DNA from 4 places in the Spongiactinospora sp. 9N601 genome. Region 4 is predicted to be linked to each of the others. Evidence: riboswitches for the same ligand, from Rfam matches in the RefSeq annotation. Region 4 holds a riboswitch; each other region holds the start of a gene.
The links. A riboswitch is a leader RNA that binds a small molecule or an ion and turns the genes downstream of it on or off. The one in region 4 is predicted to bind cyclic di-AMP.

Region 1 (4,454 bases), on a different contig from region 4:
GACGAGTACGCCAAGCAGAGCGGCACCGTGGACGGCCTGCGCCGCCAGCTCGTCGGCATGGCCGTCACCGCCTACCAGGGCGCCGATCTGAGCACCTGGCCGGGCATGATGGGCCAGCAGGACCCGGCGGCCATGCTCGCCGGCCTGGCCTCGATCAGCCAGCTCTCCGCGTCCCGCTCCCAGTCGCTGACCGCCTTCGACTCGGCCACCCGCGACCTGGTGCGCAAGCGGGACGCCGCCAAGAAGGCCCTGGGTGAGACCGAGAAGGTGCTCGACGAGGTCAAGGGCGAGAAGAAGAAGGTCGAAGGGCTGGTCAAGGAGCAGACCAAGCTGCTGCGCCGGCTCGGGGCCTACCGCAACGGCGACCCGAACAGCCCGGGTGTCAAGTACACCGGCAGCGCCTCGGGCAACGCCCGCCAGGTGCTCAGCTTCGCCTTCGCCCAGATCGGCAAGCCGTACCGGTACGGCGGGACGGGCCCGGGCGGGTACGACTGCTCAGGGCTCACCCAGGCGGCCTGGCGCTCCGGTGGCGTGTCGCTGCCCCGGACCACCTGGGAGCAGTGGCGCTGGGGGGCGAGCCGGAAGGTCTCGATGGACGCCCTGCAGCCCGGCGACCTGCTGTTCAGCCACGGGCTCGGCCATGTCGGGATTTATGCCGGCAACAATAAGATGGTCCACGCGCCGCAGACGGGCGACGTCATCAAGGTCGTCAGCCTCGGCTCCTACGGCCTTGGTCGCTTCGTCGGAGCCATCCGCCCTTGATCGTGCCCGGTCGCGCGGGGGTGCCGCCGGCGCCCCCGCTGCGCCGTTCCTGGCGGCTCTCGCCGGGAGTGACGAGAGTCTGCACAGGCGCATGGCGGGCGTGGTAAGTTGAAGACGTTGCAGTTGTGGTACCCATAAGATTACTTGTGCACCTGACGCGTTGTGACAGCTCAGGTGCTTTTCTTTTTCCGGGCGTCTCCGGATGGGGGTCATCGCGGCGACACGGGGTTCGCACGGTGCGGGCTTCGTCTCTGCACCTGTCAGAAGGAGAAACGACATGAGCACTACCGGAACCGTGAAGTGGTTCAACTCGGAAAAGGGCTTCGGCTTCATCGAGCAGGACGGCGGCGGCGCCGACGTCTTCGCTCACTACTCCAACATCGTGTCCCAGGGCGGCTACCGTGAGCTGCACGAGGGCCAGCGCGTGGCCTTCGACATCACCCAGGGGCAGAAGGGCCCGCAGGCGGAGAACATCGTCCCCGCCTGACACCGGGTCGGACGGCGGGCCGCGCGAGCGTGCCCGCCGGGTAGATCACGGCCAGGTCGCACGAGCGGCCTGGCCGTTTTCTTTTGCCCTCTTTCAGGGCCTCGGCCCCCGGCGCGGTGGGCCCCGATGATCGAGCGGGCATCGCCGGCCAGGGCGATGTAGATCAGCCCGAAGCGGTCGGCCGCCACTCCGGGGAGGAGGCCGATCGTCCGGCTCCTCCAGGCGCGCTCTGGCCGCTACGAGGCCGCAGGGCGGCACGGGCCGCTCATCGTCGCTCTGGACGGCCTTGGGTGGCAGCCCTGTCAGGACGGTGCCTTGCTCTCGCTCGCGGTGTGGCCGAGGTCGTGGTACCTGCTCGAACGGCGGCGGCTCGCGCGGGACGCGGCCTCTGGTGACAGCGAGGGCGGCCTCCATGGCGTCGCGCTCCCTCGGGTGGTCGTCCGGGACGCCCGCGTGGACGGCCCGCTCGTACGGCTTTCCGGTCCGCTCGATGCGGCCTCCCGCCGGCACCCGGTCGCCCTGTCGTCGCTCCTGTTCGGTGGGACTTCCAGTGGGACTGGAGCCTAGCACGGCTTACCGCGCCCTTTGCGGAGTTCGCGAAAAACGCCTCTCGTGACGGGAGTGAAGATCGTGAGCCACGGTGGCCATATGTGATCTCTGTTACATGATTCACCGATATGTGAGCAGTGTCACATCGGGCGCCGGGAACCCCATGTGGCGCGGGGGATTCGAGAGATCAACGAGGGCCTTTTCGATCTCCGCGCTTTGTCGGCCCTTTGCCGGAATATGGCGATGGGAGTACCTTCTCGCATCGCGGCGAACATGCCAAGTCGCCGCACGACATCGGCCCGGATCCGCCGGTGTCGTTTTCTGAATGGCGAGATCCGCTTGGTCACCGCCCGTCCGCCGCGACGCGTGCCGTACCCCCCGATTCCGGGTGGTGACCCTGCCGAATCCATGCAGACATGAGGCATGGAGCCGGGGACCCAATGGGCCCGTCCCGCACCGAGCGTTTCGCTGCGGGAAACGGCCTGGGGTGAATCGGCGCATGAGCGCCGTAGGGCGAACTTCCCCGCCCGAATCCGTCAGCTAACCCGGTAGGCGTTCGTGGAAGAGTTGAGGAGCGATCCTGTCCGCATCCGTGTATGATTCACGGCCGTCTCACCGTGTCCGCCTTTCCCTCGGCGGCGCGGCCCTCACCGTCACCGCCTCGGTGGTGACGATGTCGCTGCAGGCCACTGCGGCGGAGGCGACGGCCGCCATCGAACCGACCGCCATGCAGACCGACCCGGCGGAAACGCCGTCCCCCGCCGAGGCGGAGAGCGAGAATTCCGCGGTGCCGGCGGCCAAGAAACTCAGCAGGGCCGCCACACAGCGGATCAAGGCCGCCAAGGCCGTTTCGGTGGCCAAGAAACAGGTCGGCGACCCCTATCGGTGGGGAGGTAGCGGCCCCAGCGCCTTCGACTGCTCTGGCCTCGTTCAGTTCAGTTGGAAGAAGGCCGGAGTGCGTCTTCCCCGGGTGACGTACAGCCAGTACACCCGTATCAAGAAGAAGGTGTCCTTCAAGAACCTGCGCCCGGGAGATCTTCTGTTCTTCCGCGGTAAGGGACACGTCGGCATGTACGTCGGCGACGGCAAGATGGTCCACTCGCCGAGCAGCGGAAAGACGGTCCGCGTCGAGAAGCTGAGCGGCTGGCGCAAGGCGAGTTTCAGCGGCGCCGTACGGCCGGGCCTTTAGTTCCGGCGGCGCTTTTTCCGGAGACCGCCGACGCGAAGGCGGCCCCGTCCTTCCGTTCCCCTCCGGTGGGACGGGGCCGCTTTTTCGTGATCGACGGTGATCACCCGCATTTCTCCGCAATCGTGGAAATCCGGCGCGGCGGCAAAGACCTGGACCCGCCGTGGAGACGCTTCCATCCGCTTGAATAGGCTCCACTGCCGGCCGGCGGACACGGCGTGGACGCGCAAGTGTGGCCCCGCGACCGGCCGATCCTGGAGAATGCGCTACTAGATGTGGCGCCGGCGGGGGGAGTGGCTGACGTGCGGGGGTTGCGCGCGGCATGGGCCGCACTGGTGGTGCTCGGCCTGGCTCTCGCCGGGATCGTCGCGGTGACGACGCCGTGGCGGGCGCTGCCGCCGGGCGCGCCCGAGGTGGCCGCCGATCCGGCCCGTGACTTCACCGCGGCGGAGATCGCCCGGTCGCAGGCGTTCGACGCGGCGCTCAGCGCGCCCGCCTATCTGTCCCTCGCGCTCGGGCTGGTCTTCGCCGTGGTGCTGGTGGCGACGCCGTTCGGGGCGCGGGTGGTGGGCCGCGTGCCCGGTCCCTGGTGGGTCAAGGCGGTGGGCGGCGTGGTGGCGCTCACGGTGGTGGTGGAGCTGCTGCGGTGGCCGCTCGGCGTCTGGTCGGAGACCTACCTCCGCGAGTACGGCCTTTCCACGCAGACCTGGCTGTCCTGGAGCGCCGACCGGCTGAAGAACACCGCCGTGAGCACGTTGCTCACCGCGCTCATGGTGGTCGTGCTGATCGCGCTGGCGCGGCGGTTCGCCCGTTGGTGGATTCCGGCGGCCCTGGGCGCGTTCGCGCTGACGCTGGCCGCCTCGTTCGTCTACCCCGTCGTGGTGGAGCCGATCTTCAACGACTTCCGGCCGATGCAGGCCGGGCGGTTGCGCGATGACCTGCTGGCCATGGCCGGCCGCGACGGCGTGCCGGTGGACGACGTGCTGGTCGCCGACGCCTCCCGGCGTACCACGGCGCTCAACGCGTACGTGTCCGGGTTCGGCGCGACCCGCCGCATCGTCGTCTACGACACGCTGCTCAAGGCCCCGGAGAACGAGATCGAGCTGATCGTGGCGCACGAGCTGGGTCACGCCGAGCGCGACGACGTCCTTTCCGGCACCCTGATCGGCGGCCTCGGCGCGGCCTGGGGTGTGATCCTGCTCTACCTGGTGACCTCGGCCGGCGCGCCGCGCCGCCGCGCCGCCGTGCCCTCGATCGCCGACCCCCGGGCGGTCGGCCTGCTGATGGGCCTGATGAGCCTGGCCGCCTTCCTGTCCGGCCCGGGCCAGAACCTGGTCAGCAGGCACATCGAGGCCAGGGCCGACGTCCACGCGCTGGACCTGACCCGCGACCCGGGCACGTTCGTGGCGATGCAGCGGCGGCTGGCGCTCACCAACATCGCCGACCTCGACCCCGACCGGTTTGAATACC
Region 2 (4,454 bases), on a different contig from region 4:
GCCGGATCGTCAGGCCGAGCGGTACAGCTCGGCCACCCGGAAGGCCAGGTCCAGTGACTGCCCGCGGTTCAGCCGCGGGTCGCAGGCGGTCTCGTAGCGCAGCGCGAGGTCGTCCTCGACCACCTCGTGCCCGCCGCCGACGCACTCGGTCACATCGTCGCCGGTGAACTCGATGTGGATGCCGCCGGGGTGGGTGCCCAGCGCCCTGTGCACCTCGAAGAAGCCGGTGACCTCGTCGAGCACGTCGTCGAAGCGCCGGGTCTTGTGCCCGCTCGGGGCCTCGAAGGTGTTGCCGTGCATCGGGTCGCACACCCAGCCCACGATCGCGCCGCCCGCGGTGACCTTTTCCACCAGCGGGGGCAGCGCGTCCCTGATCTTCTTGGCGCCCATCCGCGTGATGAACGTGAGCCGGCCCGGCTCGTTGTCCGGGTTGAGGCGCTCGATCAGCGCGAGCGCGTCCTCGGCGGAGGTGGTCGGCCCGAGCTTGACGCCGATCGGGTTGCGGATGCGGCTGAAGAACTCCACGTGCGCGCCGTCGAGGCCGCGGGTGCGCTCGCCGATCCAGACCATGTGCGCCGACACGTCGTACGGCAGGCCCGTGCGCGAGTCGATCCGGGTGAGCGCCCGGTCGTAGTCCAGGATCAGCGCCTCGTGCGAGGAGTAGAACTCGACCGTGTGGAACTCCTCCGGGTCGGCCCCGCAGGCGCGCATGAAGGCGAGCGCCTGGTCGATCTCCCTGGCCAGCCGCTCGTAGCGGCGGCCGGCGGGGGAACCGGCCACGAAGTCCTGGTTCCAGGCGTGTACCTGGCGCAGGTCGGCGTACCCGCCCTTGGTGAAGGCGCGGCAGAGGTTGAGCGTCACCGCCGCCGAGTGGTAGGCCCGCAGCAGCCGCCACGGGTCGGGCGCGCGGGACTCGGGCGTGAAGTCGAAGCCGTTGACCATGTCGCCCCGGTAGGCGGGCAGCTCGACGCCCTCGCGCACCTCGGTGGGCTTGGAGCGGGGCTTGGCGAACTGCCCGGCCATCCGCCCGATCTTGACGATCGGCACCTTGCCCGCGTACGTGAGCACTATCGCCATCTGCAGCAGGGTCTTCAGCTTGTTGCGCACCGCGTCGGCGGTGGCGCCGGCGAAGGTCTCGGCGCAGTCACCGCCCTGCAGTACGAACGCCTCCCCGCGGGCCACGGCGGCCAGCTCGCTCTTGAGCTGGTCGCACTCCCCCGCGAACACCAAGGGCGGAAGGCCGGCCAGCTCGGCCACGACCTTGTCCAGCTCGCCGCGGTCAGGCCAGTCGGGCTGCTGCGCCGCGGGCAGCTCTCGCCAGGAATCCAGATGGATCGATTCTGCGCTCACGGCATATCAGGCTATTGCACAGGACGGGGTCAACCAGCCAGATGTCCGCACAATGAGAAAGCTCTTTGTACGCCGGAGCCCCGCCGTATACCCCCGCCGCCCGAGCCGGCCGGTCAGCCGGGGATGAGGGTGGGGGAGGCGGCGGCGCCCTGGGCGCAGGCGGCGTTGGGGTAGTGGGCGTGGAAGCCGACGATGCGGCCGTGCCAGCTTCCGCGGATCTCGACGCGGACGGGGGTGTGGCCCCCGACGCAGCGGGCGGATCGGTAGCGGGTGCGCAGCACGCCCAGGTCGCCATCGATGGCCCGCAGGTGGTCGCAGGCGGTGCGGGCCTCGGGGTGGGTGCCGCCGTCGGGGTCGCAGAACAGCGACCAGTGGCGGGTGTGGTCGGCCATGAGGTCGTGCCGGGTGATGCCCAGCATGGACTGGGGGACCTTGGCCTGTGCGGGGAAGGCGGCGGCGAGGGCGGCGGCGGCCACGGCCGCCGCCGAGAGGGTGACCACGCCGCGGACCGGCGGGCGGGCGGTTGACACGGGCCACCTCCTAGCGGTAATACTCACAGTCACTTTACCACTACGAGGAGTTCTCATGAAGCGCTCCCGCCGCCCGCGCCCCGCGAGACGGAACGGCCCCGTGCCACGGGGTCACCGTGGCACGGGGCCGTAGGGTTCCGGGGTGGTCCCGCCGCCCGGGATCGGGGGCGTGGCCAGGTCGGGGCGAGGGTCAGGCGGCGTAGTCGGGGTAGCCGTAGCCGACCACCTGGCTGGTGGGCCGGGTCCGGACCTCTACCCTGCCGTTGCCCGTGTTGCCCTCGATGGTCTTGATGGTTCCGTTGCCGTTGTCCTGCACGACGAAACCGACGTGGTCGATGTCATCGAAGCGCTTGCCGCCGTTCCAGCCGAAGAACACGACCGCGCCCGGCTTGGGCGCCGTGCCCCAGCGCTGGTTCTCGCTGAACCACTTGGCGTGCGTCACGGTGTAGGCGTCCCATCCGACGGACGGACGGACGCCCAGCTCCTCGCCGACCCAGGAGACGAACATCGCGCACCAGGGCGCGTTGGCGTACGCGTTCACGCTGCCGCCGTCACGGGCGACCGTCTCCAGGGCTCGCGGAGAGGACATGTACCACTCATGGAACTTCGTGCCGCCGCCGGCGGCGTTCTCGCTGACGCCGACCTGTGAAAGGGCCAGGTTGATGACGTCCTGGGCCTTGACGGCCCGCTGGGTCTGGGTTGTGGCCGCCTTGGTGTCGGTGGGGGTGTCGGCGTGCGCGGCCTGCACACCGGTCAGGGCGCCGGCGAACACCGCGGTGCCCAGCGCGGCGCCGAGCAGTCGGGTCTTCCCGGCATGGGCGATCCGATGAAGGAACATAGGGGACTCCTTGCTTCCATGCCGCCTACCGGGTTAGCTGACGGGTTCGGGCCTGGAAGTCGGCCCTACGGCTGGCCGCCCGAAGGCGGGCCTTGCCGATTCACCCCATGGGGGAGGTTGGGTCCCCGGCTCCGCGTATCGCGGACTCGGCGGTTGCGCCCCGGCTGGAGGGGGTTCCTGCCGTGACTGGGCGCTATGCAGTTTGCAAACGTCGCGGCAACGCTCTGACCTGCGACGCAGGGGGGGCTCTGCCGCAAACTCCGTGAAAGGTAATACATGGTGACATACGAGGGCAAATCGGGCAAAGCTCCTACACACCGGAATCTCGTATTCCGGGTGTTCACTGAGGCTTCCCGGGCTCGTAATCCCCCGTGGCTAGGGTGATGACGTCGTGAACGGGTCATCACCCGGCGTGGAGGAAGGTCGGCGGCGCCACGTGCGGGAGCAGGGGTCGGCCGTGGCCTGGGTGGAGTCACCGCTGCAGATGCTCTGCGCCGTGGAGGCCCACCATGCGGGCCTGCTCGGAAGCGGGACGCGCATCGTGCCGCGGGCCAAGCTCCCTGCCCTCGCCGCCACCCGACGTGAACTCAACCGTCTGGGCCTACCTGCGCATTCCGTGATCGATTCAGCCCAGAGCGAAATGCCGCGGCCCTCGCGCGGCGGCACCTGGGTGGTGGGCGACGCCTTCTCCGGCAAGGTCCAGTTGCGCCTGCTGGCCGGTACGGGTCGCCGCGTGGTCATCGTCGATGACGGCCTGGCCACCATCCGCCTGCTCGAACTTCTCAGCGGCCACGCCCTGCCGCCCCTGCTGCGCGCCCGTCCGGTGGGCTCCGGCCCGGTCCGCGGCCTCCTGCGCGCGGCGCTGGGCAGGGCCGCCGGCCTGCGGCTGCGCCTGGCCGCCCGCCGGGGCAGGCTCTCGGTGTTCACCGCGCTGCCCGTGCCCGCCGAGCTGGCCGACGCCGTACGCGCGACCGGCGCCGAGCTGCTGACCCACGACTTCCCATGGCTGCGCGCCCGGCCCGACGAGCCCACCCAGCCGGGCGAGCGCACCATCGTCCTCGGCACCTCGCTGGTCCGCAACGGCCTGATCCACCGCGACCCCTACCTGTGCTGGCTGGCCGGCCTGGCCGAACGCAACCCCGTCGCCTACTTCCCGCACCGCCGCGAGGACCCCGCCGACCTCGACCTGGTCAGGGGACAACCGGGCGTCCACGTGTACGACGGCGGGGCCCCCGCCGAGATCACGCTGCGCGGGCTGTCTCAGGGACAGCGCGTGGTGAGCCTGCCGTCCACGGCCGTGACCTCGCTGCGGGTGCTGCTGTCCCCGCGCGGCGTGCCCGTGGAGACCGTTGATGTGCCCGACGAGTGGTGGACCGCCGACGCGGCGCCGTCCCTGCGTTCGCACCTGCAGATGTTCGCTCATCACGATCACGGCACTCACGACATTGGAGTCACATCTTGAAAGTCCTGGCGGTGGCCGACTCGGACTCGTATCTGAAGTGGGCCGCGTGCCTTCTCGACGGGCTCCCCCCAGGTGACGAGGCACTGCTCACCCTGATCAGGACCCCGATCGCGCCCTCTTCCGGGCAGATCGCCGCGGCCATCGCGGGGACCCGCGCCGCGGCCGGGGAGGGCCTGCCCGAGGTGCTCACCGCCCGGCGGCTGCGCCGGGCCGCCGAACGCTTCGCCCCCGACGCGGTACTGCTGGCCTGCACCGGCCCGGTGGTCGACGTGCT
Region 3 (4,454 bases), 260 kb from region 4:
ACCGACCGCGAGCTGGTCGGCTGCGCCCGGCGGCTGGTGGTCCCGGCCGACCACACCAAGTGGGGGCTGGTGGGCATCAGCACCATCGCCGAGCTGGCCGAGGCCCACGTGGTCATCACCGACGAGGGCCTGCCCGCCCATGCCAGAGACGAGCTGGCGGCCTCCGCCGGGGAGCTGATCATCGCGGCCCGGGAGCCCGCGGACACGAGGGAGAGCTTGTGAAGCGCACCGTCACCGAGCTGGCCGACGGCCGCGAGCTCATCTACTTCGACCGGCGCGAGGACGCCGACCGCGCCGCGCCGGACAAGCGCGACCTGCCGCCCCGCCCGCCCGCCTCCGAGCTGCGCCGCGACCCGCTCACCGACGAGTGGATCGCCATCGCGGGCCACCGGCAGGGCCGTACGTTCCTGCCTCCGGCGGGCGAGTGCCCGCTGTGCCCGTCCGAACCGGGCAGGCTCACCGAGATCCCGGCCGCCTCCTACGACGTGGTGGTCTTCGAAAACCGCTTCCCGTCCTTCTCTGACCAGCCCGGCGGGCACCCGGTGGTGGGCGGGCTGAGCGAGGCGCGGCCGGGGACCGGGCGCTGTGAGGTGGTGTGCTTCACCGACGACCACGACGCGTCCTTCGCCGACCTGGCCCCCGGCCAGGTCGAGCTGGTCATGGCGGCCTGGGCCGACCGTACGGCGGAACTGTCCGCGCTGCCCGGCGTCGAGCAGGTCTTCGTCTTCGAAAACCGCGGGCCGGAGATCGGCATCACGATCGGCCACCCGCACGGGCAGATCTACGCCTATCCCTATGTCACGCCGCGGACCCGCCGGACCTTGGAGGTGGCCGCCCGGCACGCCGAGCGCACCGGGCGCAATCTGTTCGCCGACGTGCTGGCCGCCGAGCGGGAGGCGGGGGTGCGGGTGGTCGCGGCGAACGACCACTGGACGGCGTTCGTACCGGCCGCCGCGCGCTGGCCGTACGAGGTGCACATCTACCCGCACCGCCGGGTGCCCGACCTTCGCGGGCTGGACGCGGCGGAGCGGGCGGCGTTCGGTCCGCTCTACACCGGCGTGCTGCGCGCGCTGGACGGGTTGTTCGGGGTGGCCATGCCGTACGTCGCGGCCTGGCACCAGGCGCCGGTCGCCACCGGGCGGGAACTTTCCCACCTCCACATGGAACTGTTCAGCATCCGCAGAGCGTCCAACAAGCTGAAATACCTGGCCGGGTCGGAGTCCGCGATGGGCGCGTTCGTCAATGACGTGTCGCCCGAGGAAGCCGCCCGGCTGTTGCGTGCCATGGTCACAACCTGATTACCAGATCATTCCGGTTTGATGTCGCATTGCCATGCGTTTACCACTACTATCCACACGCAGCGGCCGCAACGGCCGACCGCCTAATCCCGGGCGCCTCGCCCGGGAACCGGGGACCCAGAAGCACCTGGGGTGAATCCACGGCGGCCCCCCGTCCGTGGTAGGGCACCCTCCTGCCCGAACCCGTCAGCTAACCCGGTAGGCGTACAGGAGAGGAGTGTGCGTGGCGGCATCGTCCCCCACGTTGTCCCGCACGTCGATCCCCGCGTCCCGTCCCTGGCGCGCCCGCGCCGTCGCCGCGGCCTGCGCGCTGGCCACCGCCGGAAGCTTCGCCCTGCTTCCCGCGGCCGGTGCGGTCGCGGCCCCCAAGCCGAGCAAGGCCGAGCTGAAAGCGCAGCTCAAGAAGCTCGGCAAGAAGGTGGACGGGCTGATCGAGCAGTACAACGCCAAGCGCGTCGAACTCGCCGGCGCCAGGAAGGCCGAGAAGAAGGCCAAGACGCGGCTGGCCTCGGCCGAGTCGGCCTTCGCCGGCGCCGCCGACCGGATCGGCGACATCGCCGGGATGCGCTACCAGGGCAGCGACACCAGCCTGCCCACGCTGATGTTCGGCCAGGGGATGGGCGGCGCGGCCGTCCTGACCCAGATGGCCGCCGAGGAAGCCGCCTACCTGAAGGACTTCGCCACCGCGCGAGACGAGCGGAAGAAGGCCGCGCAGGAGGCGACGGCGCTGACCGCCCGCATCGCCGAGCAGGCCGACGACGTCGAAAAGCGGCGCAAGGAGGCCGAGGACCTGATCGACGAGATCGAGAAGCGGCTCGACAAGCTCATCCCGACCGGCGTGGGCAGGCGCGGCGACGGAACCTGGGCTCCCCAGTTGCCGACCGGCGCGGAGAACATCACGCCCCGCACCCGGGTGATGCGCGATGAGATCAAGGAGCGCTTCGAGCTGACCTCCACGATCGGGTGCTACCGGTCAGGTGGCGGCGGGGAGCACCCGCTGGGCCGGGCGTGTGACTTCATGCTCAGCACGGGCGGGACCATGCCCTCCGCAGCCCGGCAGTCGCTCGGCGACGCCATCGCGCTGTGGGCCATCAAGAACGGCGGCAAGATCGGCGTGAAGTACGTCATCTGGAAGCAGCGCATCTACACGATCGGCGGCTCGGGCTGGCGCGGGATGTCGAACCGCGGCAGCATCACCCAGAACCACTTCGACCACGTGCACATCTCGATGCACTAGGTGTCAGCCGGCCAGGGCCTCGGCGATCACGTGGTCGAGGCGGGCCGGGTCGGCGGGGCGGGCTCCGGCCGCCTCCGCGAAGCGGGTGATCAGCCGCGCGAAGGCCGCGCGGTCCTCCTCGCTCCAGTCGGCCATGAGGCTGTCGAGGTAGGCCCGGCGGTGGCGGGTGACGGCGTCGAGCACGCGCCGCCCCGCCGCGCTCGGCACCAGCCTGACCCTCCTGGCGTCGATCTGGGACGGCTCGCGCTCCACGAAGCCCGCCGCGATGGCGTCGTTGACCAGCCGGCTGGCGGTGGAGGGGTCGACGTCCATGTGCTCGGCGACGTTGCCCACGGTCACCTCGGCGGACTCCTTCCCGAGCCGGGAGACCGCGCCGACGACCATCACGTTGGACATCTGGATGGGACGGGCCGGGTCGCCGGCCTTGCGCGCGCGAAGCGGCCTGGCCCACATCCGGCGCAGCCGGAACAGGGCGACGTCGATCGCGACACCAGGCGCGGTCCGCTGTGCTTCCACGCTGTCAGGCTACCATCATTTGTGTGTAGCCTACATATAAGCTCATCCCGACAGGCGGACCGGGTTCACCACGTCGGCGTACACCAGCAGGACCGCCATCACGACCATCACCGCCGCCACGCCGTACGTTAGCGGCAGCAGCTTGGCGATGTCCACGTAACCAGGGGCGGGCCGCCGGGTGAGCCGGGCGAACCCGCGCTTCAGGCCCTCCCACAGCGCGCCCGCGACGTGCCCGCCGTCCATCGGCAGCAGCGGGAGCAGGTTGAACACACCGATCGCCAGGTTGAACCCGGCCAGCAACTGGACGAAGAACGCGATCTTGTCGCGCACCGGCGCCTCGGAGGCGGCGATCTCGCCGCCGATGCGGCCCGCCCCGACGATGCCGATCGGGCCGTTGGGGTCGCGCTTCTCGCCGGAGAACGCGGCCTCCCACACGCCGACCATCTTCTCCGGCAGCCGGAGCAGCGCCCCCGCCGTGGCCGCGGTCAGCTCCCCCATGTAGACGCCGACCGCGCCGATGCTCTGGCGTTCCAACGTGACGACCGGGCTGACGCCGAGGAAGCCGACACCTTTTTCGATCTTGCCGCGTTCGTCCAGGCTCTCGCGGTCCTGGGGGATGAGGTTCGCGGTCACGGTGAGCGGGCGGCCCGCCCGCTCGATGCCGATCAGGGCCGGCCCGCCGCCGGAGGAGCGGATCGCCCGCGAGGCGGCGTCCCAGGTGGCGACCTGCTTGCCGTCCACCGAGACGATCCGGTCGCCCGGCCGCAGCTTGGCCGCCGCCGCGGGACTCGGCTTGTCGCCCGGACCGCACTTCGGATTCTGCAGGTACGCGGCCTCGGACTTCGCGCACTCCGTGACGACGTCGACCACGGGCTGACTGACCCGCACCCCGAAGCCCATCAGGAGCACCCCGAACAGCACGAAGGCCAGCACGAAGTTCATCGCCGGGCCGCCGGCCATGATGATGACCTTCTGCCACCACGGCTTGCGGTAGAACACGCGCTGCTCGTCGCCGGGGCGGACCTCCTCCAGCGCCGCGTCCCTGGCGTTGTCCACCAGGCCCTGGAACATGCCGGTGGAGGTCTCGCGCAGCTTGCGCGGGTCGTCGGACGGCCGGGGCGGCAGCATCCCGATCATGCGGATGTAGCCGCCCATCGGGATCCACTTGACGCCGTACTCCGTCTCGCCCTTACGCCGGGACCACAGGGTCGGCCCGAAGCCGATCATGTACTGCGGGACCCGCACGCCGAAGCGCTTGGCCGGCACCAGGTGGCCGATCTCGTGCAGGCCGATGGAGATCATCAGTCCGACGAGGAAGATGAGGAATCCGGCGATGCTCAGCCAGAGCTCCATGAAACCCCCGGTGCCGTAAGCGATGTGGAGCAGAACAGGACGTGCCTCTT
Region 4 (4,454 bases):
CAGATGTACGAGAAGTTCTGGGTCGAGGGGATCGGCGAGCGCAGGAAGATGCGCGGGGTCAAGGCCGCGATCGGCCTGGCCGCCGGGATGGCGCTCGCCGCCCGTTTCTCGATCCCCCAGCCCGTCCTGTTCGGCATCGCGGTCGCGGCGATCGTCGCGGTGGCCGACGCCGTGGTGGCGTGGTACGCGCACGAGCGCACCGCCGTGTGGCGCGGCAAGCGCAAGGGCGAGGTGCTCACCGGGCGCATCCTGCGCCGCCGCCTCACCAAGGAGGGCTACAAGGTGCTGAACGGCCGCGCCGTGCGCGGCGAGGCGTCCATCGACCACCTGCTGATCGGGCCCGGCGGCGTGTGGATCGTGGACAACGAGGCGTTCAGCCCCGAGACCGAGCTGGCCCAGTACGGCGGGCGGCTGTTCTTCGGCGAGAAGTACGGCACCAAGATGGCCGACGGGCTGAACCAGGCGGCCGAGCGGCTGGCAACCGTGCTCACCGAGAAGTCCGGCATCCCGGTCACCATCGAGGCGCTGCTGGCCGTCTACGGCGGCGGCATGCCGCGCGGCGGCATCGTGTCGGCCGAGCGGCTGACGCTGCTGCGGCCCCGGCGCATCCCGCGGTTCATCCGTTCGCGGGCGACCGGCGCGCTGTCCGACGAGCAGGTGGAGACCCTGGCCAGGACGGCGGCCAGGGAGCTGCACAAGATCACATGATTCGGCCGGGGCCCACGGTGGCCCCGGTGTTCATGCGACGCCTGGTGGCCTGCCGGACAGCGCCAGCGCCGCCTGCCGTGCCCGCCGGGCCGGCGCCACCCTGCCGGGCGTCACCACCACGACCGGGCACGCCGCCCGCGGCAGGCAGGCGGCCAGCACCGCCCCCATCGGGGCGGGGGAGTCCGGGTCGTAGGGCCGGCTGCCGAGGACGAGCAGGTCGGCCGCCTCGGCGTGCCGCAGCAGCACCTGTACGGCGGGCCCCTGGTCGATGACCGGGGCCGGCGGCGTCAGCGGCCTAGGGGTCAGTTCGGCGACCGCCCGGACGACCTCCCGCCGCACGGCGGCGAGTTCGTCGTCGCGACATCGCCAGGTGCCCATCGGTGCGTAGGACGCCCGGGACTCCCCGGACCACTGCCATGCGTGTACGGGGGAGACCACGGCCTCGCGCAGCGCCGCCTCGCCGAGCGCCCAGAGCAGGGCCGCGACCGAGGCCGACGAACGGCTGAAGCCCACGACGATGCGCGGCTGGGATGTCTTCTGGCTCACTGTTCGAGCATTAGCGGACGCGGGTGAGGAGTGGTCAAAGCGCTGGGAAACCTGGTGCTAAATCCCTAAATGATCAGATCTCGGGACAGAACCACCTGTTCAGTGGTGAAGGTAGATCTTCTGACTGAATCATGGTGATTTGTTTGCTTTGCCCCAGGATGGCTACTAGAGTCCAGTTTTGTTATCAACCTAATGGTGCTCTTCAGAGTTGAGGAGCACGAACAGACGCCGAGTCCCGAAGCGGCCGACAGGCCCTCCGGGAGCCGGGGACCCATCAGCGGGGCCGCCACGCGGCCCTTGGGGTGAATCCGCCCGCGCGGCGGTAGGGCATCTCCACGTCCGAACCCGACAGCTAACCCGGTAGGCGAGATGGAGAGGAGAAGTCGTGGGTCACCCCCACCCTGACACGCCTTCTATGAGGTTGGCTTTCCCCAGGTCCACGAGACCGCTCTCGGTTCAGACGCCCGTACGCACGGGTGTTCCCCCACTGGGGGCCTCCGCCTGAGCCGGACCAGGCCGAGCATCGCATCGATGACCTGGCGTCTCGCATTGATGACCCGGCCGGCAAGAATTCGCTGACGATCGACGCCACCTATGCCGTGGCGGACTTTGCCGAACGCGCGTCCCCGCGTGGCGATCTGCCCGCGCGACCCTTTCCCCTTACCTCTTCCTGGACGTGCGTGGCCGCGACGTTGCCGAGTGAGGCACGCGGCCTCCCCCTTGTCGTCTCACGAAAGAGCCCCATTTCTTGATGAACGTTTCCTTTGGCCTGCGCCCGAACCGCCTTCTGGCCTCCACCCTCCTGGGATTCGTACTCACCGCCGGCGCCGCCATCGGCGCGGGCGCCCCCGCCGCCCACGCGGAGGACTCCCCCGAAAAGGTCCTGCTGCAGGGCTCCACCAAAGCGTCCTACTTCTGGGACGACGCCTCCGGCCGCGCCGGGGACACCGGGCTGCCGGCCATCGGCAAGCCCATGACGAAGGGCATGTTCGCCAGCCCGAGCTGGCCGCTCGGCACCGAGGGGTACGTCACCTTCGGCGATAGGAAGGCCGAGTTCTTCATCGGCGACCGCGGGCCCGGCGTGCCGTCCAACAACGGGATCATGCTCGACATCGACGCCAAGACCTTCGCCGACCTCACCGGCGGCACGTTCAACCCGACCACGCTGATGGTCGTCGGCAACGGCGGGCGCGGGCACATCAACGTCGAGTACACGATCACCAAGTGGGGCAAGGGCCCCGGAAAGAAGAACTACCCGGTCGCCTTCTCCACGGGCGCGTGGAGCAAGCACGACCGCAACCCGGTCGATCCGCCGGAGCAGGAGGAGACCCGCGAGCTGAAGGTGGTCCCGCCCAAGCCCGCCCGCAAGCCCGAGGGCCCGGCCGTCACCGGCTCGCCCCTCTCGGTGGCCGGTACCGCGCCGTACCATCAGCTCCCGGCCGCGGACGCCGCCCAGGCGAACCGGGACGCGGCCGTCCGGCCGGCGGCGGCCAAGTCCGGCCGGACCGTGGCCGCCGCGGACACCGTCGCCCCGGCCCCGGCCAACCTCGCCCTCCTGGCCGGTCTCGGCGCCGCCGGTGCCGGTCTCCTCGTCGGTCGCAACCGCGTCCGCCGGCTGCTCTCCGACGACTCCGCCTGATCCCTTGGCGGAGCGGCAGGTCCCCCTGGTGGCCGCTGCCCCCGTGCGGCCACTGCGGTGGTCACCGAATTCACCCGCGGTGACCGTGCGGTCACGTCGCCTCTCCCTTGCGACGGCGTGACCGGGTAAAGGCGGGCGTCCTCGTACCCCCTCTGAGGACGCCCGCCCTTGCCATGCTCGCGAACCGAATGCGATTCTGCTCTGCATGAGCCAGCGCGCCTCAGCCAACGGCATCGAGATCGCCTACGAGAGCTTCGGGTCTCCGCGCGGCCGTCCGGTGCTGCTGATCATGGGGCTGGCCACCCAGATGATCTTCTGGGACGACGACTTCTGCGCGATGCTCGCCGCACGCGGCCACCACGTCGTGCGGTTCGACAACCGCGATGTAGGACTTTCCACACATCTGACCGGAGCCGGGGCCCCCGAACTCGGCGACGTGCTGGCGGGCAGGGCCGCCGCGCCGTACCTGATCGAGGACATGGCCGCCGACGCCGCCGGGCTGATGGACGCGCTGGGCTGGCGGAGCTGCCACGTGGTCGGCGCGTCGATGGGCGGCATGATCGCCCAGGCGCTGGCCATCGGGTATCCCTCCCGGGTACGCAGCCTCACCTCGATCATGTCCACCCCCGCGGCCGGTGTCGGCCCGCCCACGGACGCCGCCATCAGCGCCCTGCTGGCCCCGCCCGCGACCGACCGGGACGACGCCGTGGCGCGCGCCCTTGAGGTGTGGAGCGTGATCGGCTCTCCCGGTTACCCCCTGGACCGGGAGCGCATCCGCCGCCTGGCCGGGATCGCCTACGACCGTTCCGGCGATCCGGCGGGCTCGACCCGGCAGTTCGCGGCGATCCTCGCCTCGCCGGACCGCAGGCCGGGCCTGGCCCGGCTATCGGTGCCCGCGCTGGTCGTGCACGGCCGCGACGACCAGCTCATCCAGTTGCCCGGCGGCCTCGCCACCGCCGAGGCGATCCCGGGCGCGCGGCTGCGCGTCTTCCCCGGGATGGGCCACGACCTGCCGTACCCGCTGTGGGGCACGATCATTTCGGCGATCACCCGGCTGACCGAGGCGGCGGAGACCCAACGCGCGGCCTGACCCCGGCCGCCCGCCGCGCTCACGGAGTCTCCTGGATGACCGCCTTCTCGTCGGGCTTGAACACCAGCACGTTGCGCACGTAGGAACTCACCGCCGCGGGCAGGCCGACGTCGTGCCCGGCCGCCTCCGAGCGGAACCACCGGTGGTCCAGCACCTCGTGGAACAACTGGGCGGGCTCCAGCTTGCCGCGCAACTCGCGCGGGATCGCCTCGATCGTGGGCTGGAACACCTCGGCCAGCCAGCGGTGCGCGACGATCGCCTCCTCCTCGTGCCGCAGGCCGTTCTGCACCCGGAAGGCGTCGAGGTCGTTGAGCAGCCGCCTGGCCTGGTTCTCCTCGACGTCCAGGCCGGTCAGCCGGATCAGCCGGCGCTGGTGGTGCCCGGCGTCCACGACCTTGGGCCGCACGATCAGCCGGCCGGTGCCGGACTTGCGGCGCACCATCATCTCGGCCACGTCGAAACCGAGCGAGT

Region 1: another riboswitch for cyclic di-AMP. It lies ahead of ACH34R_RS01750 (C40 family peptidase); the one in region 4 lies ahead of ACH34R_RS24415 (hypothetical protein).
Region 2: another riboswitch for cyclic di-AMP. It lies ahead of ACH34R_RS31110 (CHAP domain-containing protein); the one in region 4 lies ahead of ACH34R_RS24415 (hypothetical protein).
Region 3: another riboswitch for cyclic di-AMP. It lies ahead of ACH34R_RS25590 (coiled-coil domain-containing protein); the one in region 4 lies ahead of ACH34R_RS24415 (hypothetical protein).

Annotation. Positions count from the first base shown of each region.
Region 1 covers NZ_JBIRBB010000001.1:411,329-415,782, reverse strand. The annotation lists gene ACH34R_RS01765 (NlpC/P60 family protein) at 1-762, shown strand, start outside; gene ACH34R_RS01760 (cold-shock protein) at 1,040-1,249, shown strand; gene ACH34R_RS01755 (hypothetical protein) at 1,565-1,816, shown strand; cyclic di-AMP (ydaO/yuaA leader) riboswitch at 2,187-2,368, shown strand; gene ACH34R_RS01750 (C40 family peptidase) at 2,472-2,987, shown strand; gene ACH34R_RS01745 (M48 family metallopeptidase) at 3,287-4,454, shown strand, end outside.
Region 2 covers NZ_JBIRBB010000014.1:216,404-220,857, forward strand. The annotation lists gene ACH34R_RS31100 (class II 3-deoxy-7-phosphoheptulonate synthase) at 10-1,350, opposite strand; gene ACH34R_RS31105 (SSI family serine proteinase inhibitor) at 1,464-1,880, opposite strand; gene ACH34R_RS31110 (CHAP domain-containing protein) at 2,071-2,718, opposite strand; cyclic di-AMP (ydaO/yuaA leader) riboswitch at 2,726-2,880, opposite strand; gene ACH34R_RS31115 (hypothetical protein) at 3,110-4,180, shown strand; gene ACH34R_RS31120 (DUF6716 putative glycosyltransferase) at 4,177-4,454, shown strand, end outside.
Region 3 covers NZ_JBIRBB010000010.1:353,277-357,730, reverse strand. The annotation lists gene ACH34R_RS25600 (DeoR/GlpR family DNA-binding transcription regulator) at 1-222, shown strand, start outside; gene galT (galactose-1-phosphate uridylyltransferase) at 219-1,298, shown strand; cyclic di-AMP (ydaO/yuaA leader) riboswitch at 1,369-1,518, shown strand; gene ACH34R_RS25590 (coiled-coil domain-containing protein) at 1,522-2,535, shown strand; gene ACH34R_RS25585 (MarR family winged helix-turn-helix transcriptional regulator) at 2,539-3,051, opposite strand; gene ACH34R_RS25580 (M50 family metallopeptidase) at 3,094-4,404, opposite strand.
Region 4 covers NZ_JBIRBB010000010.1:89,579-94,032, forward strand. The annotation lists gene ACH34R_RS24405 (nuclease-related domain-containing protein) at 1-708, shown strand, start outside; gene ACH34R_RS24410 (universal stress protein) at 739-1,254, opposite strand; cyclic di-AMP (ydaO/yuaA leader) riboswitch at 1,471-1,636, shown strand; gene ACH34R_RS24415 (hypothetical protein) at 2,006-2,893, shown strand; gene ACH34R_RS24420 (alpha/beta fold hydrolase) at 3,099-3,983, shown strand; gene ACH34R_RS24425 (DUF4032 domain-containing protein) at 4,003-4,454, opposite strand, start outside.